One region of the Candidatus Allofournierella merdavium genome, then DNA from elsewhere that is predicted to be linked to it. Evidence: predicted binding sites of a transcription regulator. Region 1 holds the regulator's gene; each other region holds the start of a gene.
The links. The regulator Rex, encoded in region 1, represses fermentation and respiration genes when NADH is low (regulators of the CRP and FNR family bind a similar motif). The targets are predictions, from matches to a motif close to ATTGTTAANNNNTTAACAAT.
Positions count from the first base shown of each region.

Region 2: the regulator Rex is predicted to act here: its motif matches at 4,244-4,263, upstream of fucO (lactaldehyde reductase).
Region 3: the regulator Rex is predicted to act here: its motif matches at 2,740-2,759, upstream of ACH2A7_RS07355 (phosphoglycerate kinase).

Region 1 is NZ_CALWND010000002.1:217,704-223,486, forward strand. It holds gene ACH2A7_RS02435 (ClpP family protease) at 209-913, opposite strand; gene ACH2A7_RS02440 (redox-sensing transcriptional repressor Rex) at 1,157-1,795, shown strand; gene ACH2A7_RS02445 (thymidine kinase) at 1,829-2,446, shown strand; gene ACH2A7_RS02450 (TetR/AcrR family transcriptional regulator) at 2,596-3,222, shown strand; gene ACH2A7_RS02455 (hypothetical protein) at 3,383-3,868, shown strand; gene ACH2A7_RS02460 (DUF1266 domain-containing protein) at 4,039-5,208, shown strand; gene ACH2A7_RS02465 (V-type ATP synthase subunit D) at 5,332-5,783, opposite strand, start outside.
Region 2 is NZ_CALWND010000004.1:138,162-143,944, forward strand. It holds gene ACH2A7_RS04150 (adenylosuccinate synthase) at 1-304, opposite strand, end outside; gene spoIIID (sporulation transcriptional regulator SpoIIID) at 555-803, shown strand; gene ACH2A7_RS04160 (aldo/keto reductase) at 876-1,970, opposite strand; gene ACH2A7_RS04165 (NAD(P)/FAD-dependent oxidoreductase) at 2,123-2,974, shown strand; gene fucO (lactaldehyde reductase) at 3,041-4,189, opposite strand; gene ACH2A7_RS04175 (hypothetical protein) at 4,421-5,005, shown strand; gene ACH2A7_RS04180 (DHHW family protein) at 5,009-5,783, shown strand, end outside.
Region 3 is NZ_CALWND010000007.1:109,105-114,887, reverse strand. It holds gene gpmI (2,3-bisphosphoglycerate-independent phosphoglycerate mutase) at 1-515, opposite strand, end outside; gene tpiA (triose-phosphate isomerase) at 577-1,344, opposite strand; gene ACH2A7_RS07355 (phosphoglycerate kinase) at 1,439-2,647, opposite strand; gene ACH2A7_RS07350 (hypothetical protein) at 2,910-3,338, opposite strand; gene ACH2A7_RS07345 (hypothetical protein) at 3,431-3,859, opposite strand; gene ACH2A7_RS07340 (SPFH domain-containing protein) at 3,884-4,816, opposite strand; gene ACH2A7_RS07335 (NfeD family protein) at 4,842-5,324, opposite strand; gene ACH2A7_RS07330 (hypothetical protein) at 5,550-5,783, opposite strand, start outside.

The sequences.
Region 1 (5,783 bases):
ACCATCGGCTCAAAAAGAAAAAGCCGCGGCTGATACGCCGCGGCAAAATTTATGAATCGATCATACCTGCAGCCGAGGGCCCGAAAGATATTCAGATGCTGGATTGATTCCGCTGTTTTCCATGATCAGGCACCTCGCTTTCCATCAGAGTTTAACAAATTATAACACCAGCCGCCGACGGTGTCAACCAAAGGAAACGCCGGGGCGGTCAGCCCCGGCGCTCGATCTCACCATACAGATAATTCAGCGCGTCGCCCAGGCTGCCCAGTTGGTCGATCAGGCCCTCGTGCACCGCCTGCTGCCCGGTGAGCACCGTGCCCACGTCCATCACCAGTTCGCCGGTGTGCATCATCAGTTCCACAAAGCGCTCTTTGCTGATTTTGGAATGGCCCTCCACAAAACCGGCGATGCGCTCCTGCATCTGCTCAAAATAGCGCATGGTCTGGGGCACGCCCAGCACCAGCCCGGAGTGCCGCACCGGGTGGATGGTCATGGTGGCGGTGGGCACGATGAAGCTGCGCCGGCCGCTCACCGCCAGCGGGATGCCGATGGAATGCCCGCCGCCCAGCACCAGCGTGGCGCTGGGTTTGCTCACGCCGCTGATGAGTTCGGCCAGGGCCAGGCCGGCCTCCACATCGCCCCCCACCGTGTTCAGGATCACCAGCAGGGCGTCAATGTCCGGGTCTTCCTCAATGGCCACCAGCTGCGGGATGACATGCTCGTATTTTGTGACCTTCTGGCTCTGATCCGCACTGACGTGGCCCTCGATCAGGCCCACCACCGTGAGGCAGTGGATGGCATGGCGGCCCTTTGTGCGGATCACCGAGCCGGTGTCCATCATGTATTCATGTTCCAGCTTTTCCTGCTCCACCTGCGCGTCGGTGGGCTGCTGTTTTTGCTCGTTTTCTTCCATCCGGACCTACTTCCCCTCTTTTGATTTTCACACACATTGTTCCCCGTCCGGCACACAGATTATACAGACAAAGGGGCAATTCTTTGTACATCGTTTGACAAAGTCGCTGTAACGATTATACTATATACAAGGACAATTTTCTTTCTCCCGCCTGTGATCCACAAGTTCCGGGGGATGGTAAGCGGCCTGTTGCCGCTTTGCCTTTTGCAAGCTGAAGAATTTGATAAAAAGATGGTGAAATGAATGAATCACTCTCAGGGCAAAGTGTCGCTCCCGGTCATCAAACGGCTGCCGAAATATTACCGCTATATTTCCCAGCTGCACCGATCCGGCGTCTCCACGATTTCCTCCAGTGAACTGGCCCGCATGATGGGCACCACTGCCAGCCAGGTGCGGCAGGATTTCAACTGTTTTGGCGGGTTCGGCCAGCAGGGCATCGGCTACAACGTGGAGGTTTTGGAAAACGAGATCGGCCAGCTTTTGTTCGGCCACGGAGAAAAGCTGCCCACCATCCTTCTCGGCGCCGGGCGCCTGGGCACCGCCGTCTCCCGTTTTTTGACCACCGATACCAACGGGTACAATCTGTTGGCGGTGTTCGATGTCCGGCAGGAACTGGTGGGTCACGATCTGGACGGTGTGCCCATCCTCCACATTGACGAACTGGACGATTTCTGCAAGGCGAACCGTCCCGCCGTGGCAGTGCTTTGTCTGCCCCGGGAAAGCGCGAAGGCAGTCTCCGGCAAGCTGGTGGAACTGGGGATCAAGGGCTTCTGGAATTTCAGCCACTATGACCTGGCGGTGGCCTATCCCGGCATTACCGTGGAAAACGCGCATCTGGGAGACAGCCTGATGAGTCTGGGGTATCGGCTGCGCAACAAGTAAAACTCCAAAACGGAAAGTGAGCGTCTCTCCCCTATGGCCAAATTATACTTTCGCTATGGCGCGATGAACAGCGGCAAAAGCACCGCCCTGATGCAGGTCGCTTTCAATTATGAGGAGCGGGGCATGCGGGTGTTCATCCTCAAACCCAGCATCGACACAAAAGGCGGCGAATGTCTTTTGAGCCGCCTGGGCGTCAGCCGCCCGGTGGACAGGGCGGTGACCCCCGACATGGACGTGTTTGAACTTGTGAGGCAGGAGGCCTTTCGCGGTGACAAGCCCCTGGCCTGTGTCCTCACCGACGAAAGCCAGTTTTTCACCCCGCAACAGGCCGAACAGCTTTTCATGGTCACGGTCAAGCTCAACATTCCCGTCATTGCCTACGGCCTGCGCACCGACTTTTCCATGAACGGGTTCCCCGGCTCCACCCGCCTTTTGGAACTTGCCCATGCCATTGAGGAGATGAAGACCATCTGCACCTGCGGGCGCAAGGCCACCTGCAACGGGCGAAAGGTGAACGGAGAATTCGTGTTTGAGGGCGATCAGGTTGCCATCGACCAGGAAAACAACGTGCAGTACCAGAGTCTTTGCGCCCAGTGCTATTTTGCCGAGCGTGAAAAGTTCTACCAGCGGCACCCGAAAGTCGGCCTTTGAACCATCGCTCTGCTTTATAACGTTTACCCCCGCGGGCTGCCCGCGGGGGATTTTTGTTTTTCCGGTGTTTCTCTCTTGAATTCCGGAATATGCCATGGTAGAATAAACACAAAATATATATTCTGTATTTATTGCGTGGAGGTGAAAGAATGCCAAAGGTCTCATACTCGCAAGCGGAGCGCCAACAGATCCGGCAGGATCTGATCGTCACCGGTCTTGCCCTGATGGCCAAACAGGGCATCCAGCACACCACGGTGGAACAGATCTACAAAAAGGTGGGCATCTCCCGTTCCTTCTTTTACACCTTCTTTCCCACCAAGGAAGACCTGATCGTGGAAACGCTCTACCTCCAGCAACCCCGCATCCTCCGCTATGCCCGGCAACTGATGGACGACCCGGCGCTGGACTGGCGAAGCGCCCTCACCCGGTTTCTCCATTCCTGCTGCTACGGCGAACAGCACGGGATCGCAGTGCTGACCATTGAACAGCAGCAACTGATCTTCCGGCGGCTCACTCCCGAAAGCTACCGTGTCTTTCGCGAAAAACAGGCGCGGCTGTTTGGGCAGTTGCTGGATATTTTCGGTGTAAAGCCCTCCCCGCCCCGGATCAGTCTTTTCACCAACCTGTGCCTGACGGTGATGATCGTCCGCCGCGCCATTCCCGAAAGCCTTCCCCTCTTCGTTCCCGAGGCGGCCGACGCCACGGTCGCGGCTCAGATCCGCACCATCGTGGACTGCCTGGCCTCCCTCAGGGATGAAGACGCCTGCAATGCATAACCCACGCTCCGGCCCGTTCGGATCCCCGTTTCAGCGGCATTTTCCGGCGGGCCGGCCTTTCACCCAAAATAAAGATAAATTTAAAGATTTATCTTTATATAAAGTTCATGCGTCCTGCTCCCGGCGGGGCGATATCATACATATTCAGGAGGTTTTTGACATGGGTATTTTCAGCAAGCTGTTCAAGGGGCCAACGATCGACATGGAAAAAAGCGCCGCAAACGCCCGAAAAATGCGATCGCTGTTCGATCATGTGGTGGAAAACGGCGGCCAATACAGGCTGATCTTTGGTTACACCGAAGACGTGAGCCGCTTCAATTACGGCTTTGTCCACGGCAGCAAGACTAAGATCGGCAATCTCATCGTGGGCTGGAACGAAGAGACGCAGACCGTTGTGGTGGTGCCCACCGTCCCCGATCTTTCCAGCTGCGGCGATCCCGTTTACTACCGGCGTGCGGATATTCTCAAAGCCTGCCGGAACAAGTACCCCACCGACGCCTTTGTCATCTATCCTGACAAGCGGGGGTACATTGCCATCAACGCCTACGATTGGCTGGAGGATGAACGTTTGTATGTATATGTTTCCCAGGAGGAAGAACTGGCGGCCTTCACCGATTTCTTTTTGAATCGCTTTGCGAAAAAGTGAACCGGTGATGCCGCGGATCAAACGTTTTGGGAGATCGTCCCCGCCCACGGCGGTGATGCTCTTCGGCCGGCACCGGGTTTCAGTTGGTGGAATTTCTGCCGGAACAGACAAAGCGTCTGCCCTTCCGCCGTCGGCCTGGCACCCCCTGTGGAAAGAAAAGGAGAATCACAATGGACATCAATGAGATCATGAACCGGGCAAAGGCCGCGCAGGCGCGCGCCCTGGACAGCCTGCATGAGATGGAGGAAAAATCGCCGGCCGCATTTTCTTCCCGACCGGAGTCGGTCATCCCGCCCCAGCGTCCTGCCGATGACGAGGCTGCTCAGCAGGCAGCCAATACCCGGCGCCAGGTGGAGATCCTGGGGCAGATATTTGACGCCGATGCCATGGCGCAGATGGCAGCCAATCAGGAACAACTGCAGCAGGCGATCAACGCCAGGGTCGCCGAAGCGGCTGCCATGAGCACCAACGCCGTGATGGAGCAGATGTTCGGGGAAGACATGGGGGTGCTGGCCGCGGCGCTGGAGGCCCTGGCCATGGGGGATGAGGGCGACGGATTTTGCGCCGAGGATGAGGAGGAGAGCGACGAGGCGCTGTTCACGCTGCTGGACGAGACGATGGCACGGCTGGAAGCGCTGCCTGAACCAATGCCCGCGGAGTACGGGAAAAGCCCGGAACTCTGGGGGCGGTTCGGGATCCTGCTGTCCGGCATCGTGTCCACCCTCAACGATCATCGTTTGGACGGGATGGATGTGGAGGAGCACATCCCCGTGCTGGAACAGCAGGTGGTCTCCGTCGTGCGCCGCTCCTGGGGCATTGACGGGCGGGGTGAACTGTTGGAAACGCTCCGCTACCTGACCCAGGGCGGCTACACCGCGCGTTACCGTTTTTATTGCGAGGCTTTGTCGCCGGAGGAATTAATGACCGGCGATGAGGATGAGGATGACCGGGAGGGGGTCATTCGGGCGTGGAATTTTGCCCAGCGATACAAAGGCCGGTACTCCCCTGCCTTCATGGCGGGTTGGGACGTGGGCCGCGCCGCCATGCTGGCCCGCTGGGGCAGCTATCTGGGCTGGATCACCCCGGAGGAGGCGCAGGGCATCCTGTGGGAACTGGCACAACGGGCGGCCGAAGACTTGGGCAGCTGGCGGGAATTCGCCCAGTCCTACCTCTTTGGCGGCCTGATGTGGAAACTTCTCTGCAACAGCCCCGCCGAAGGGTACCTGGGCTATCTTGCCGACGCGGCCACCTGCCTTTTGATGGGAAAAGGCGACGGTTCCGGCGGACAGTGGAGGGATTTTCCCTGGCCGGCACGCAAAAAAATCGGGTTTGCGCCGTGATATCCTGCGCAGACGCCGCCATATCTGCATCGCCCCCCCCGCGCGGCCTGCCTGAAATACGCAAATCCCCTTTGCGGACCCGCCGCAAGGGGGATTTGCTTTACGCTATTGTACGGACGTCAATCAGCCGTCCCGCTGCTTTTTGATGACCTTCAGCCGGGAGAAGTCCTCCCGTTCCTTTTCCTCCAGCACCTCGGTGATATACTTGATGGTGGCGGTAAACTGAGGGATCATGATGTTATTCAGCGCATTGGCGCGCTTCTGGGTCTTCTGAATGGCCACAGCAAGGCGATAGACGCTGCTCTCCACCTCCGCCAGCTCCACCGTGAGGCGCTTGACCTCACAGAATTTCAGGTATACATCGTCCAACTGGCTGTTGGTGGAATCCAGCCCGTAGTACAGGCCCGGCGTGCTGTCCTCCAGCTTCACGATGGGCAGTTCCACGCCCATGACGCTGCGGTAGTCCAGCTTGAGGCCGGTCTCCACCGGCACGGTCTTGGCGAACTCGCCCACCACGCCCAAGGTAATGTTGGCACGCTGTAAGGCCTTGTACGCCGCCGAGTAGGCGGTGGCGA
Region 2 (5,783 bases), on a different contig from region 1:
GGTCGCTGATCTTCAGGTTGGCCGGGCTGATCTGCACGCCCTTTTCCCGCAGAGCGGCGATCTCCTTTTCCAGATGGGCCGGGTCGATGACCATGCCGCCGCCCATCACACAGACCACGTTGGGCCGCAGGATGCCGGAGGGCAGCAGGTTCAGCACGAACTTGCCCCGCTCGTTCTTCACGGTGTGCCCCGCGTTGTTGCCGCCCTGATACCGGGCCACGATGTCATAGTCGCGGCTGAGCAGGTCCACCATGCGGCCCTTGCCCTCGTCGCCCCAGTTTACGCCAGTGATCGCTGTCAACATGACTGTTTCCCCTTTTCGACGCTTATTAGTTTTTACACAAAAAAAGATACAGCAGTGCGGATCGTGAGATCCGGCACTGCTGTATGCCCTTTTTCACATGCTTAGGATACCACCCCGGGCGGCGGCTGTCAACCGGTTTTGCTTTTTTTCATCGTTTTGCCCTTGCCCCACCCTCCGGCCGCCCCTTCATATCCCGGCCAAAAAGCGCATATATATTCCCCGTGAGAATCATCACGGGGAGTGACGCTGTGTGAAAGGGAACATCGACGAGCGAGCCTTGCAGCTGGCGCTGTACATCACCGAACACCGTGCCACCGTGCGCAGCGCCGCCGGCGCCTTCGGCGTCAGCAAATCCACGGTGCACAAGGATGTGACCACCCGGCTCAAGCGGCTGAATCCCCAGCTGTACCGGCAGGTGCAGCAGGTGCTGGGGGCCAACAAGGCCGAGCGGCACCTGCGGGGCGGGGCCGCCACCCGGCTGAAGTATTCCCGCAAGTGAGGCGGCATCATGGAAACGCGCCGGCCCGGTGGATCTGACCGGGCCGGCGCGTTTTGCCGTTTGCGGGGCCGCTCACGCAAATTCCCGGGCGGCCAGGGCCAGCAGCCGGCGGATGGGCAGTTTCTGGGGGCAGCTTTTCTCACACTCGCCGCACCCCACGCAGGCCGACGGCTCGCCGCCCTGCACCGCCGCGTTGCGGGCGGCGGCGTCCGGCGCGCCCCGCAGGCGGGCGTTGTAGGCGGCCAGGCGATCCGGGATGCGGATGGAGGCCGGGCAGCCGGAGACGCAGTAGCCGCAGCCGGTGCACTGCACCAGCTGCTCCGCGGTCAGGATGCGCCGCAGCGGCTCCACCGCCGCCCGCTCCCGGTCGGTGAGGGGCGCGAGGCTGCCCATCACCCGCAGGTTCTCCTCCATCTGTTCGGGGCTGCTCATGCCGGAGAGCACCATCTTCACCCCTTCAAAATCGGCAGCGAAGCGCAGGGCGAAGGCTGCCGGGCTGCTGTCGCTCACACCGGCCAGCAGCGCCCGGGCCTCGTCGGGCAGCTGCGCCAGCCGCCCGCCCTTCACCGGCTCCATCACGATCACCGGCTTGCCGTGGCGGCGGCAGACCTCGTAGCAGGCGCGGCTCTGCACCTGGGGGTCCTCGTAGTCCAGATAGTTGAACTGCAGCTGCACAAAGTCCAGCTGGGGGTATTCGGTGAGGATGCGCTCCAGCACCTCGGCGGTGTCGTGGAAGGAGATGCCCACATGGCGCACCCGTCCCTCCTCCTTCAAACGGAAGGCGGTCTCATAGGCGCGGCAGCTCTTGTAGAACTCAAAGCGCCCGGCGCTCTGGGCGTGCATCAGGTACATGTCGAAATACTCCACCCCGCAGGCAGCCAGCTGGCTCTCGAACAGGGGCAGGATATCCGCCTCCGTCTTAAAAAAAGGCGGCGAGAGTTTGTCCGCCAGGATGTACTTCTCCCGGGGGTAGCGGCTGGTCAGCGCCTCCTTCAGCGCCGCCTCGCTCTGCCCGTCGTGGTAGCCATGGGCGGTGTCGAAGTAGCAAAAGCCCGCCGCCAGAAATTCGTCCACCATGCGGCAGGTGGTCTCGACGTCCACCTGATCCCCCCGCATGGGCAGCCGCATGAACCCAAAGCCAAGTTTTTTGTCCGGTGCGCCAAACACACGGCACTCCCCCTTTTTTCTTTGTTATCTTTATTATACCTGCAGTTGTACCTGTTGGCAATGCGCCCCCCTTTGTGATAAAATTACGGTGAACGGCGCCGCGGCGCCCTATACTGAAACAAAAGGCAACGGGCAAAGGAGGCGCGTTTTTTATGAGCGAAAAGATGCTGGACTGCGCGGTGGTGGGCGGCGGGCCCGCCGGGCTTTCGGCGGCCATCAACCTGCACCAGCGGGGCAAGGGCGTCCGGGTGCTGGGCGCGGGGGCGGGCCTGCTGGCCAAGGCCGAGCGGGTGGACAACTACCTGGGCCTGCCGGGGCTTTCGGGCGAGGAGATGCTGGCCGCCTTTGCCGACCACGCGAAGGCCATGGGCATCGAGGCCGAGCCGGGCCGGGTGGCAAACGTGCTGGCCATGGGCGACCGCTTCCTTTTGAATTTTGACGGCAACATCCTGGAGGCCCGCACGGTGATCCTGGCCGGGGGCGTGGCCAAAGCCAAGCCCGTGGAGGGCGAGAGCGAATTTTTGGGCCGGGGCGTGTCCTACTGCGCCACCTGCGACGGCATGCTCTACCGGGGCCGCGAGGTGGTGGTGTGGGGCCTCTCCCCCGAGGCCGCCGGCGAGGCGAACTTCCTCTCCTCCATCGGCTGCAAGGTGCGCTTCGTCTCCGGCAGGCGCCCCGCGGAGCTGAGCGACGCCGTGGAGCATCTGGCCGGCGCGGTGCAGGCGGTGGGCGGCGGCGACACGGTGGAGTGGGTGCAGGTGGCCGGCCGGCGGCTGCCGGTGCAGGGGGTGTTCATCCTGCGCAGCGCCATCGCCCCCGACACCCTGCTGCCGGGTCTTGCCATCGAGGACGGCTTTGTGAAGGTGGACCGGCGCATGGCCACCAACATCGAGGGCGCCTTTGCCGCCGGAGACGTCACCGGCGCGCCGCTGCAGGTGGCCAAGGCGGTGGGCGAGGGGCTCATCGCGGGCCTTTCCGCCGCGGAGTATCTGGACAAGCACTGAACTTTTTTACAGAGAAGCGCCCGGAGGCAATGCCTCCGGGCGCTTGTTCGCGTTGTGAATGCCGGTTCACATCAGGCTGCGGTAGAGCGCGGCGATCTCCTCCACGCTGGTGTCCCGGGGATTGCCGGGGCGGCAGGCGTCGGCATAGGCCGACTCGGCGAGGAAGGGCACGTCCTCCTCCTTCACGATGGCCTTCAGGTCGGCGGGGATGCCCACGTCCTGACTCAGCTGCTTCACCGCGGCGCAGGCGGCCTTGCGGGCCTGGTCCAGGGTCATGGCGTCCACGCCCTCCACGCCCATGGCCTTGGCGATGTCCCGGTATTTCTCACCGGTGGCGGGGGCGTTGTACTCCATCACGGTGGGCAGCAGGATGGCGTTGGCCACACCGTGAGGAGTGTCGTAGACGGCGCCCAGGCTGTGCGCCATGGAGTGCACGATGCCCAGGCCCACGTTGGAGAAGCCCTGGCCGGCGATGTACTGGGCCAGCGCCATTCCCTCCCGGCCCTCGGGGGTGCCGGCCACGGCGGCCCGCAGGTATTTGGAGATCAGCCGGATGGCCTCCAGATGGAACATGTCGGTCATCTCCCAGGCGGCCCTGGTGATGTAGCCCTCGATGGCGTGGGTCAGCGCGTCCATGCCGGTGGCGGCGGTGAGCCCCTTGGGCATGGTGGACATCATGTCCGGATCCACCACGGCCACCTCGGGGATGTCGTTGGTGTCCACGCAGACGAACTTGCGCTTCTTCTCCACGTCGGTGATGACGTAGTTGATGGTCACCTCCGCGGCGGTGCCGGCGGTGGTGGGCACCGCGATGGTGAACGCCGCGTGTTTCTTGGTGGGGGCCACCCCCTCCAGGCTGCGCACGTCGGCGAACTCGGGGTTGTTGGCGATGATGCCGATGGCCTTGGCGGTGTCCATGGAGGAGCCGCCGCCGATGGCCACGATGCAGTCCGCCCCGCTGGCCTTAAAGGCCTTCACGCCGGTCTGCACGTTCTCGATGGTGGGGTTGGGTTTGATGTCGCTGTACACCTCGTAGGCAAAGCCCGCGGCGTCCAGCAGGTCGGTGACCTTTTTGGTCACGCCGAACTTCAAGAGGTCCGGGTCGGAGCAGACGAAAGCCTTTTTGTAGCCCCGGCCGGTGAGCTCCGGCAGAATGTTCTGGATGGCGCCCTTTCCATGGTAGGAAATGGTGTTCAACACGATGCGATTGGCCATTGGTATCCTCTCCTTTTCCGGTCAAACAAAGAGATCTGCGGGCAGATCGCCCTATTCGTTATTATTATAACGATAAAAAGCCCGGAGAATCAAGGGGAGATTTTTAAGAAAAGCTGGATAATTTTTATATGCGGTGCAATAATCCGGCCCCTTGGGCTGTTTATTCTAAGCCGGCCCGGGAACACTACCCCCAAGCAGGCCGCATATTTTCAAAAACAAGGAGTTATACAGATGAAAAAGTTTGCTTTGACCATCACCGCTATCCTGGCCGCGGCCGCCCTCGCCGGCTGCACCTCCGCGCCCTCCTCTTCGTCGGCGCCCTCCTCCGTTCCCTCTTCCTCCGCGCCCTCTTCCGCGCCCGCCTCGCAGGCCGCCTCCGGCTCCACCGCCGCCGGCGTGACCATGGCCAGCAGCCTGACCGAGATCATGGACGCGGTGCTGGCCGGCGCGCCCGCCGACCAGCTGCCCATGCTGCTGCCCGCCGACCTGAACGGCGGCGAGAAGTACGCCCCGCTCACCGAGGAGAACTCCGAGTACAACCTGGGCGTGGCCCGCGACCGCTACGCCGACGGCATCGACGCCGAGGCGGCCATGAGCTCGGTGCCCTTCTCCGTCTGCCTGGTGCAGGCAAACAGCGCCGACGAAGCCGAGCAGCTGGCCGCCGACATCGAGGCCAACGCCAACCCCCGCAAGTGGGTCTGTGTGGAGGCCGAGAGCAAGATCGTGGACCGGTCGGGCGACAAGGTCATCCTGATCATGGCCAGCACCGATCTGGCAAACCAGCTGCACGCGGCCTTCACCGCCCTGGCGCAGTAAGCCGTGAACCGCAAAGTTGGGCTCGCGGCTGCGGGGCTCTGCCTCGCGGCCGCCGCGCTGCTGGGCCTGGCGGCGGCGGGGGGACTGTTCGCGCCCGGCGTGCGCCCGGATGAAAACGGCATCTACACCGCCAAAGGGCACTGGGTGGAGGCGCTGGGCCGGGCCGACACGGACAGCGCCTCCCGCTTTGCCGAAAAGCTGAAGGCGCTGAAGGCCGACCTGCTCACCGGGCAAAACCGCGCCTTTTACGCCATCGTGCCGGACAAGGGCTATTACCTGCCCGGCGAGGTGAAGCCCGCCACCGACTACGCCGCGCTCTTTGCCGCGGCGGACGGGGGGCTGGCGGGCAGCGGCATCGAAAAGATCGACCTGACCGGGGCCCTCGCCCTGGAGGACTATTATCGCACCGACAGCCACTGGCGGCAGGAGCGCCTTTCCGCCGTGCTGGAGGCGCTGGGCGGGGCGATGGGCTTTTCGGTGGACCTGGACGACTTCGACCCGGTGACGGTGGAAGGCTTCATCGGCGCCTACGGCAAGTACGGCGCAAACGAACCGGAATCCCTCACCTATCTGGTGAGCGGCGTCACCGACGCGGCCGTGTGCGACAACTATCAGTACCCGGACTTCACCGCCGTCTACGACACCGCGCGCCTTTCCACCGATGTGCCCTACGACGTGTTTCTCAGCGGGGCCAGCCCCCTGATCACCATCGAAAGCCCGCTGGCCGCCACCGACCGGGAGCTGGTGGTGTTCCGGGACTCCTACGCCAGCAGCCTTG
Region 3 (5,783 bases), on a different contig from region 1:
AGCTTGTCCTGCAGCTGGGCGATGTAGCCCTTGCCGGAGTCGGGGGGCACGTCGCGGCCGTCCATGATGGCGTGGACGTAGAGCTCCTTCACGCCCAGGTCCTTGGCCATGTCCAGCAGGCCGAAGAGGTGCTGGATGTGGCTGTGGACGCCGCCGGCACTGAGCAGGCCCATCAGATGCAAAGCCTTGCCGTTTTCCACCGCGGACTTCATGGCGCCCACGATGGCCGGGTTCTGGCGGATGGTGCCGTCCTGGATGGCCTTGGTGATGCGGGTGAGCTCCTGATAGACGATGCGGCCGGCGCCGATGTTGGTGTGGCCCACCTCGCTGTTGCCCATCTGGCCGTCGGGCAGGCCCACGTCCAGGCCGGAGGCGCCGATGGTGGTGTAGGGGCAGCTGGCGAAGAGTTTGTCCAGGTTCGGGGTGTTGGCCGCCACGATGGCGTTGCCGTTTTTCTGCTCGGGCACCCAGCCGAAGCCGTCCAGGATGCAGAGCAGCAGGGGTTTTTTCGACATAAAAGATATCTCCTTTTGACAAAAGGGCGCGCCGGGCCCGCCGGCGCGCCGCGGTGGTTTTTTACTTGCCGGCGGCGGCCACGATGGCCGCGAAGGCGTCCGCCTTCAGGGAGGCGCCGCCGATCAGGCCGCCGTCCACGTCGGGCTTGGCCAGCAGTTCGTCGGCGTTGCCGGCGTTCATGCTGCCGCCGTACTGGATGGTGGTGGCCTTGGCCACCGCCTCGCCGTAGAGCTCGGCCAGCACCTTGCGGATGGCGGCGCAGACCTCCTGGGCCTGGTCGGCGGTGGCGGTGCGGCCGGTGCCGATGGCCCACACCGGCTCATAGGCGATGATGATGTTCTTCATCGCCTCGGCACTGACGCCCTGCAGGGCGATCTTGGTCTGCATGCGCACCAGCTCCTCGGTGACGCCCTGCTCCCGCTGGGTGAGGTTCTCGCCCACGCAGACGATCACCTTCAGCCCGGCGGCGAGGCCCGCCAGGGTGCGCTTGTTCACGGTCTCGTCGGTCTCGGCGAAGTACTGCCGGCGCTCGGAGTGGCCGGTGATGACGTACTCCACGCCCAGATCCACCAGCATGTCGGCGCTGATCTCACCGGTGAAGGCGCCGCTCTTTTCAAAGTGGACGTTCTCGGCGCCCACATGGATGTTGGTGCCCTTGGTCTTTTCCACGGCGGTGACCAGGCTGGTGAAGGGGGTGCAGATGACCACCTCGCAGCCCGCGCCCTTCACGGCGGGGATGAGCTCGTCGATGAGAGCGGCGGCCTCGGTGGCGGTCTTGTTCATCTTCCAGTTGCCGGCGATAACGGCTTTGCGGTTGGCTTTATCCATGGTGTATTCCCTCGCTTTTTTATTTATAGGATGGCCGCAAAAGGCCCCAGCCGCCGGGCAAAGGGCCGGGCGGCTGAGGCGGATGCGTTCAAAATCAGGCGTTCTGGATGCAGGCGATGCCGGGCAGCTCCTTGCCCTCCAGGTACTCCAGGGAGGCGCCGCCGCCGGTGGAGATGTGGGTCATCTTGTCGCCCAGGCCCATCTGCTGGACGGCTGCCGCGCTGTCGCCGCCGCCGATGACGGTGGTGGCGTCGCTCTCAGCCATAGCCTTGGCCACAGCCAGGGTGCCGGCGGCCAGGGTGGGGTTCTCGAACACGCCCATGGGGCCGTTCCAGACCACGGTCTTGGAAGCCTTGACCGCGTCGGCAAACAGCTTCATGGTCTCGGGGCCGATGTCGCAGCCTTCCATGTCGGCGGGCATCTGGCTGATGGGGTAGACGGTGGTGTCCACCGCGGCGTCGATGGGATCGGGGAAGTCCTTGACGCAGACGGTGTCCACAGGCAGCAGCAGCTTGACGCCGTTGGCCTTGGCCTTTTCCATCATCTCCTTGCAGTAGTCGATCTTGGAGTCGTCGCACAGGCTCTTGCCGGTCTCATAGCCCTGGGCCTTGACGAAGGTGTAGGCCATGCCGCCGCCGATGATCAGAGTGTCCACCTTCTCCAGCAGGTTGGAGATGACGTTCAGCTTGTCGGCGACCTTGGCGCCGCCCAGGATGGCGGTGAAGGGCCGGACAGGATCGTTGACGGCGTTGCCCAGGTAGCGGATCTCCTTCTCCATCAGGTAGCCCACGGCGGTGTCCTTGATGTAGTCGGTGACGCCGGCGGTGGAGCAGTGGGCCCGGTGGGCGCTGCCGAAGGCGTCGTTCACATAGCAGTCGGCCAGGCTGGCCAGATCCTTGCTGAACTCGGGCAGGTTCTTGGTCTCCTCCTTGCGGAAGCGGGTGTTCTGCAGCAGCACCACGTCGCCGTCCTTCATGGCGGCCACGGCGGCCTTGGCGTTGGGGCCCACCACCTCGTCATCGTTGGCGAAGACGACTTCCTTGCCCAGCAGCTCGGACAGGCGCACCGCCACGGGGGCCAGGCTGAACTTCTCCTCGGGGCCGTTCTTGGGCTTGCCCAGATGGCTGCACAGGATGACCTTGCCGCCGTTCTCGATCAGCTTTTTGATCGTGGGCAGCGCCGCCACGATGCGGTTGTCGTTGGTGATCTTGCCGTCCTTCATCGGCACGTTGAAATCGCAGCGCACAAGCACGCGCTTGCCGCGCACGTCCATCTCTTCCACGGTCTTTTTACCCAAACCCATCGTCTGTTTCTCCTCTCGATTTTGAAGTTCTCATGGGCATTTGCATACCTATCCCTATTATAATCAATCCCGGTGCATTTCGCAAGATATTTGCCGTTATTCATTTAACAATATCCTCCCCCGGACGTGCCCGAAACTTGCACAAAAGGCGCGGGGGCGGCAAGCGGCGGGGCGCGGGAGAAACGAGGGCCGCGGCGGGCCCGGGGAGGGGCGGAGCGCGGGGTGAAGAAAAGGCCGGGGAGGGTCCCCCGGCCTTTTGGTGTTATTGCAGGCTCTGCCTGTTCCTCCAGGCGCCCGCGGCGTAGAGCACCGAGAGCACCAGCCGCACCAGGTCCCCCGCCAGCGCGCTGGGATTGTCGCCGAAAAGGCTGAGCAGCAGGTTCAGCGCCGCCACCGCCGAGAGCACCAGGCCCAGCGCAAAGAGGGGGCGGACCTTGTCGGGGCGGCCGCACCACCGAAGGCCCAGGATGCTGGCCACCAGGCTGAAGAGGCTGCTGGGGATGGCGAACACCCCCAGGGCAATGATGGACACGGTGAGCCCCAGCGCCAGGCCCTCGCCGCCGGAGGCGCCCGACGCCAGGCCGACGGCAATGATGCCCAAGGCGGCCAGAAGCCCCAGGGCCGACAGGATGATGTACAGGATGCTGGTCACCTTGAGCAGACGCCTGCCCTTGAGGTCGGTGTTGTGCATGGGTGTTTCTCCTTTTATAGGGTATTTTTTGAAGCGGGGGTCAAAGAGAGCGAAAGGGCCGGGGCGGACGCCCCGGCCCTTCCTGGGTCATTTTATTGCAGGCTCTGTTTGTTCTGCCAGGCGCCCACGGTGTAGAGCACCGGCAGCACCAGCCCGATGAGGGCGCTCACCACAGAGGTGGAGCCGTCGCCGCTGAAGGCGGCCAGCAGCTGCAGCGCCGCCAGCACCACCAGCACGATGCCCAGCACAAAGAGCACGCCCGCCTTGTCCGGCCGGTTGCACCACTTGACGCCCAGGATGCCCACCACCAGGCCGAATACGCTGCCCAGGATGGCCACCAGGCCCAGCACCGCGGCGACGACGCCCAGGCCCACGGCCACATCGCCGCCCATGGCGACGCCCAGAGCCGCGCCGCCCACGATGGCGGCAAGGCCGCCAAAAATGCTGATCGCCGCAAAAACGATGTAGAGGATGCCCACCACCTTGAGCATCATCCTGCCTTTGAGTTGTGTGTCGTTCATGAAATCTTCCTCCTCAATGTGATTTTATTTCCGGGCGGCCGGGGCCGTTCCGTCAGTTTTGGGCGCGTCGGCGAGCATCTCCTTCACCGAGGTGACCAGGCCCGCCAGGTTCTGCATGTCGCTGGGGATGATGAGTTTGGTGGCCTTGCCGTCCGCCACCTTTTCCAGGGCCTCCAGCCCCTTCAGGGCCAGCACCCGGTCGCTGGGGGCGGCCTCGTTCAGCAGCTTCAGCGAGTCGGCCAGGGCCTTCTGCACCTCCATGATGGCCTGGGCCTCGCCCTGGGCCTCCCGGATGCGCTGCTCCCGCACCGCGTCCGCCCGCAGGATGGCGCTCTCCTTTTCGCCCTCGGCCACCAGGATGGCGCTGCGCTTTTCGCCCTCGGCCCGCAGGATGCTCTCCCGGCGCTGGCGCTCCGCCTTCATCTGCTTTTCCATGGCGTCCTGGATCTCGGCGGGGGGGATGATGTTCTTCACCTCCACCCGGTTGACCTTGATGCCCCACTTGTCGGTGGCCTCGTCCAGGATGGCGGTGATCTTGGTGTTGATGACGTCCCGGCTGGTGAGGGTGTGGTCCAGTTCCATCTCACCGATGATATTGCGCAGGGTGGTGGCGGTGAGGTTCTCGATGGCGGCCATCGGGCGCTCCACGCCGTAGGTGAAGAGCTTGGCGTCGGTGACCTGGAAGAAGACCACCGTGTCGATCTGCATGGTGACGTTGTCCCGGGTGATCACCGGCTGGGGCTTGAAGTCCACCACCTGCTCCTTCAGGCTGACCTTTTTGGCCACCCGCATCAGGAAGGGCACCCGGAAGTGCAGGCCGGCCTCCCAGGTGGCGTGGTAGACGCCCAGCCACTCCATCACGTAGGCGGTGGCCTGCGGCACCAGGCAGATGCAGCTGATGAGCAGGATGACGACGATCAGGACCACGGGGATGACGATGAACAGAACAAAGGGCATGACGATTCCTCCTTTTTTTGGGGGTTTACAGGTGTGAGGGGGTTTCGGGGGCCGGCTGCCGCGCCGGTTCCACCCGCAGGGTGGCGCTGTCCACGGCGGTGACGACGCACTCGTCGCCCGCCTCCAGCGGCGACGGGCAGACGGCGGACCAGTCCACGCCGTCCAGCCGCACCCGGCCGGACAGGCCCGGCCGCAGGGGCTGCACCACCACCGCCCGGCGGCCGATGTTGCGCTCCAGGCCCAGGGCCGCGGCGGGGCGGCGGCTGCGCATCCGGCCCACCAGCGGTTTCGTGACCGCCAGCGCCGCCGCGCTGACCAGCGCGAAGGCCAGCAGCTGATAGAGCAGGTTGCCGGTGAACAGGCTGGTGATGAGCCCGGCCAGCGCGCCCACGGCGAACCAGATGCTCACCAGGCTGACGGTGGCGGCCTCCAGGATGATGAACAGCGCCAGGGCGATGAGCCAGCCGGCGATGGCGGCCGGCTCGGGCACGAGGATGGGTTGGAACATAAAGACTCCTTTCCGGCGGCCATGGCCGCCCTTCCCGCAGGGACGCGGGCACCGGTGCTGTCTTTATCTTATCAAAAACCAATACGATTGACAAAGGCGGAAATATCACAAAAACGGTGAATTTCGCCCGTTTTCGCCCGCGGCGGGCAAAGGGCGCTTCCGGGGCCAGCGGGGCCGGTGCGGGGCACGCCGGGGAAAGGGAACGGCAAAAAAAGCGCGCCCTGTTCAGATCTCCCAGAGGGATATGAACTGCACCGCCGCCAGCGGCAGGACCACCGCCGCGGCCAGCGCCTTCTGCCAGGGGCGGCGCAGTTCCAGCTGCCGGCCCAGCAGCAGGCCGCAGCCGGCCACGCAGGCCGCAAAGAGGAAGCCGGTGCGCTCGCCCGACACCGCCGACGCGGGGGTGAAGCCGATGGCCGCCCGGGTGCAAAAGCCCGCCAGCAGCAAAGCCAGCGCCGC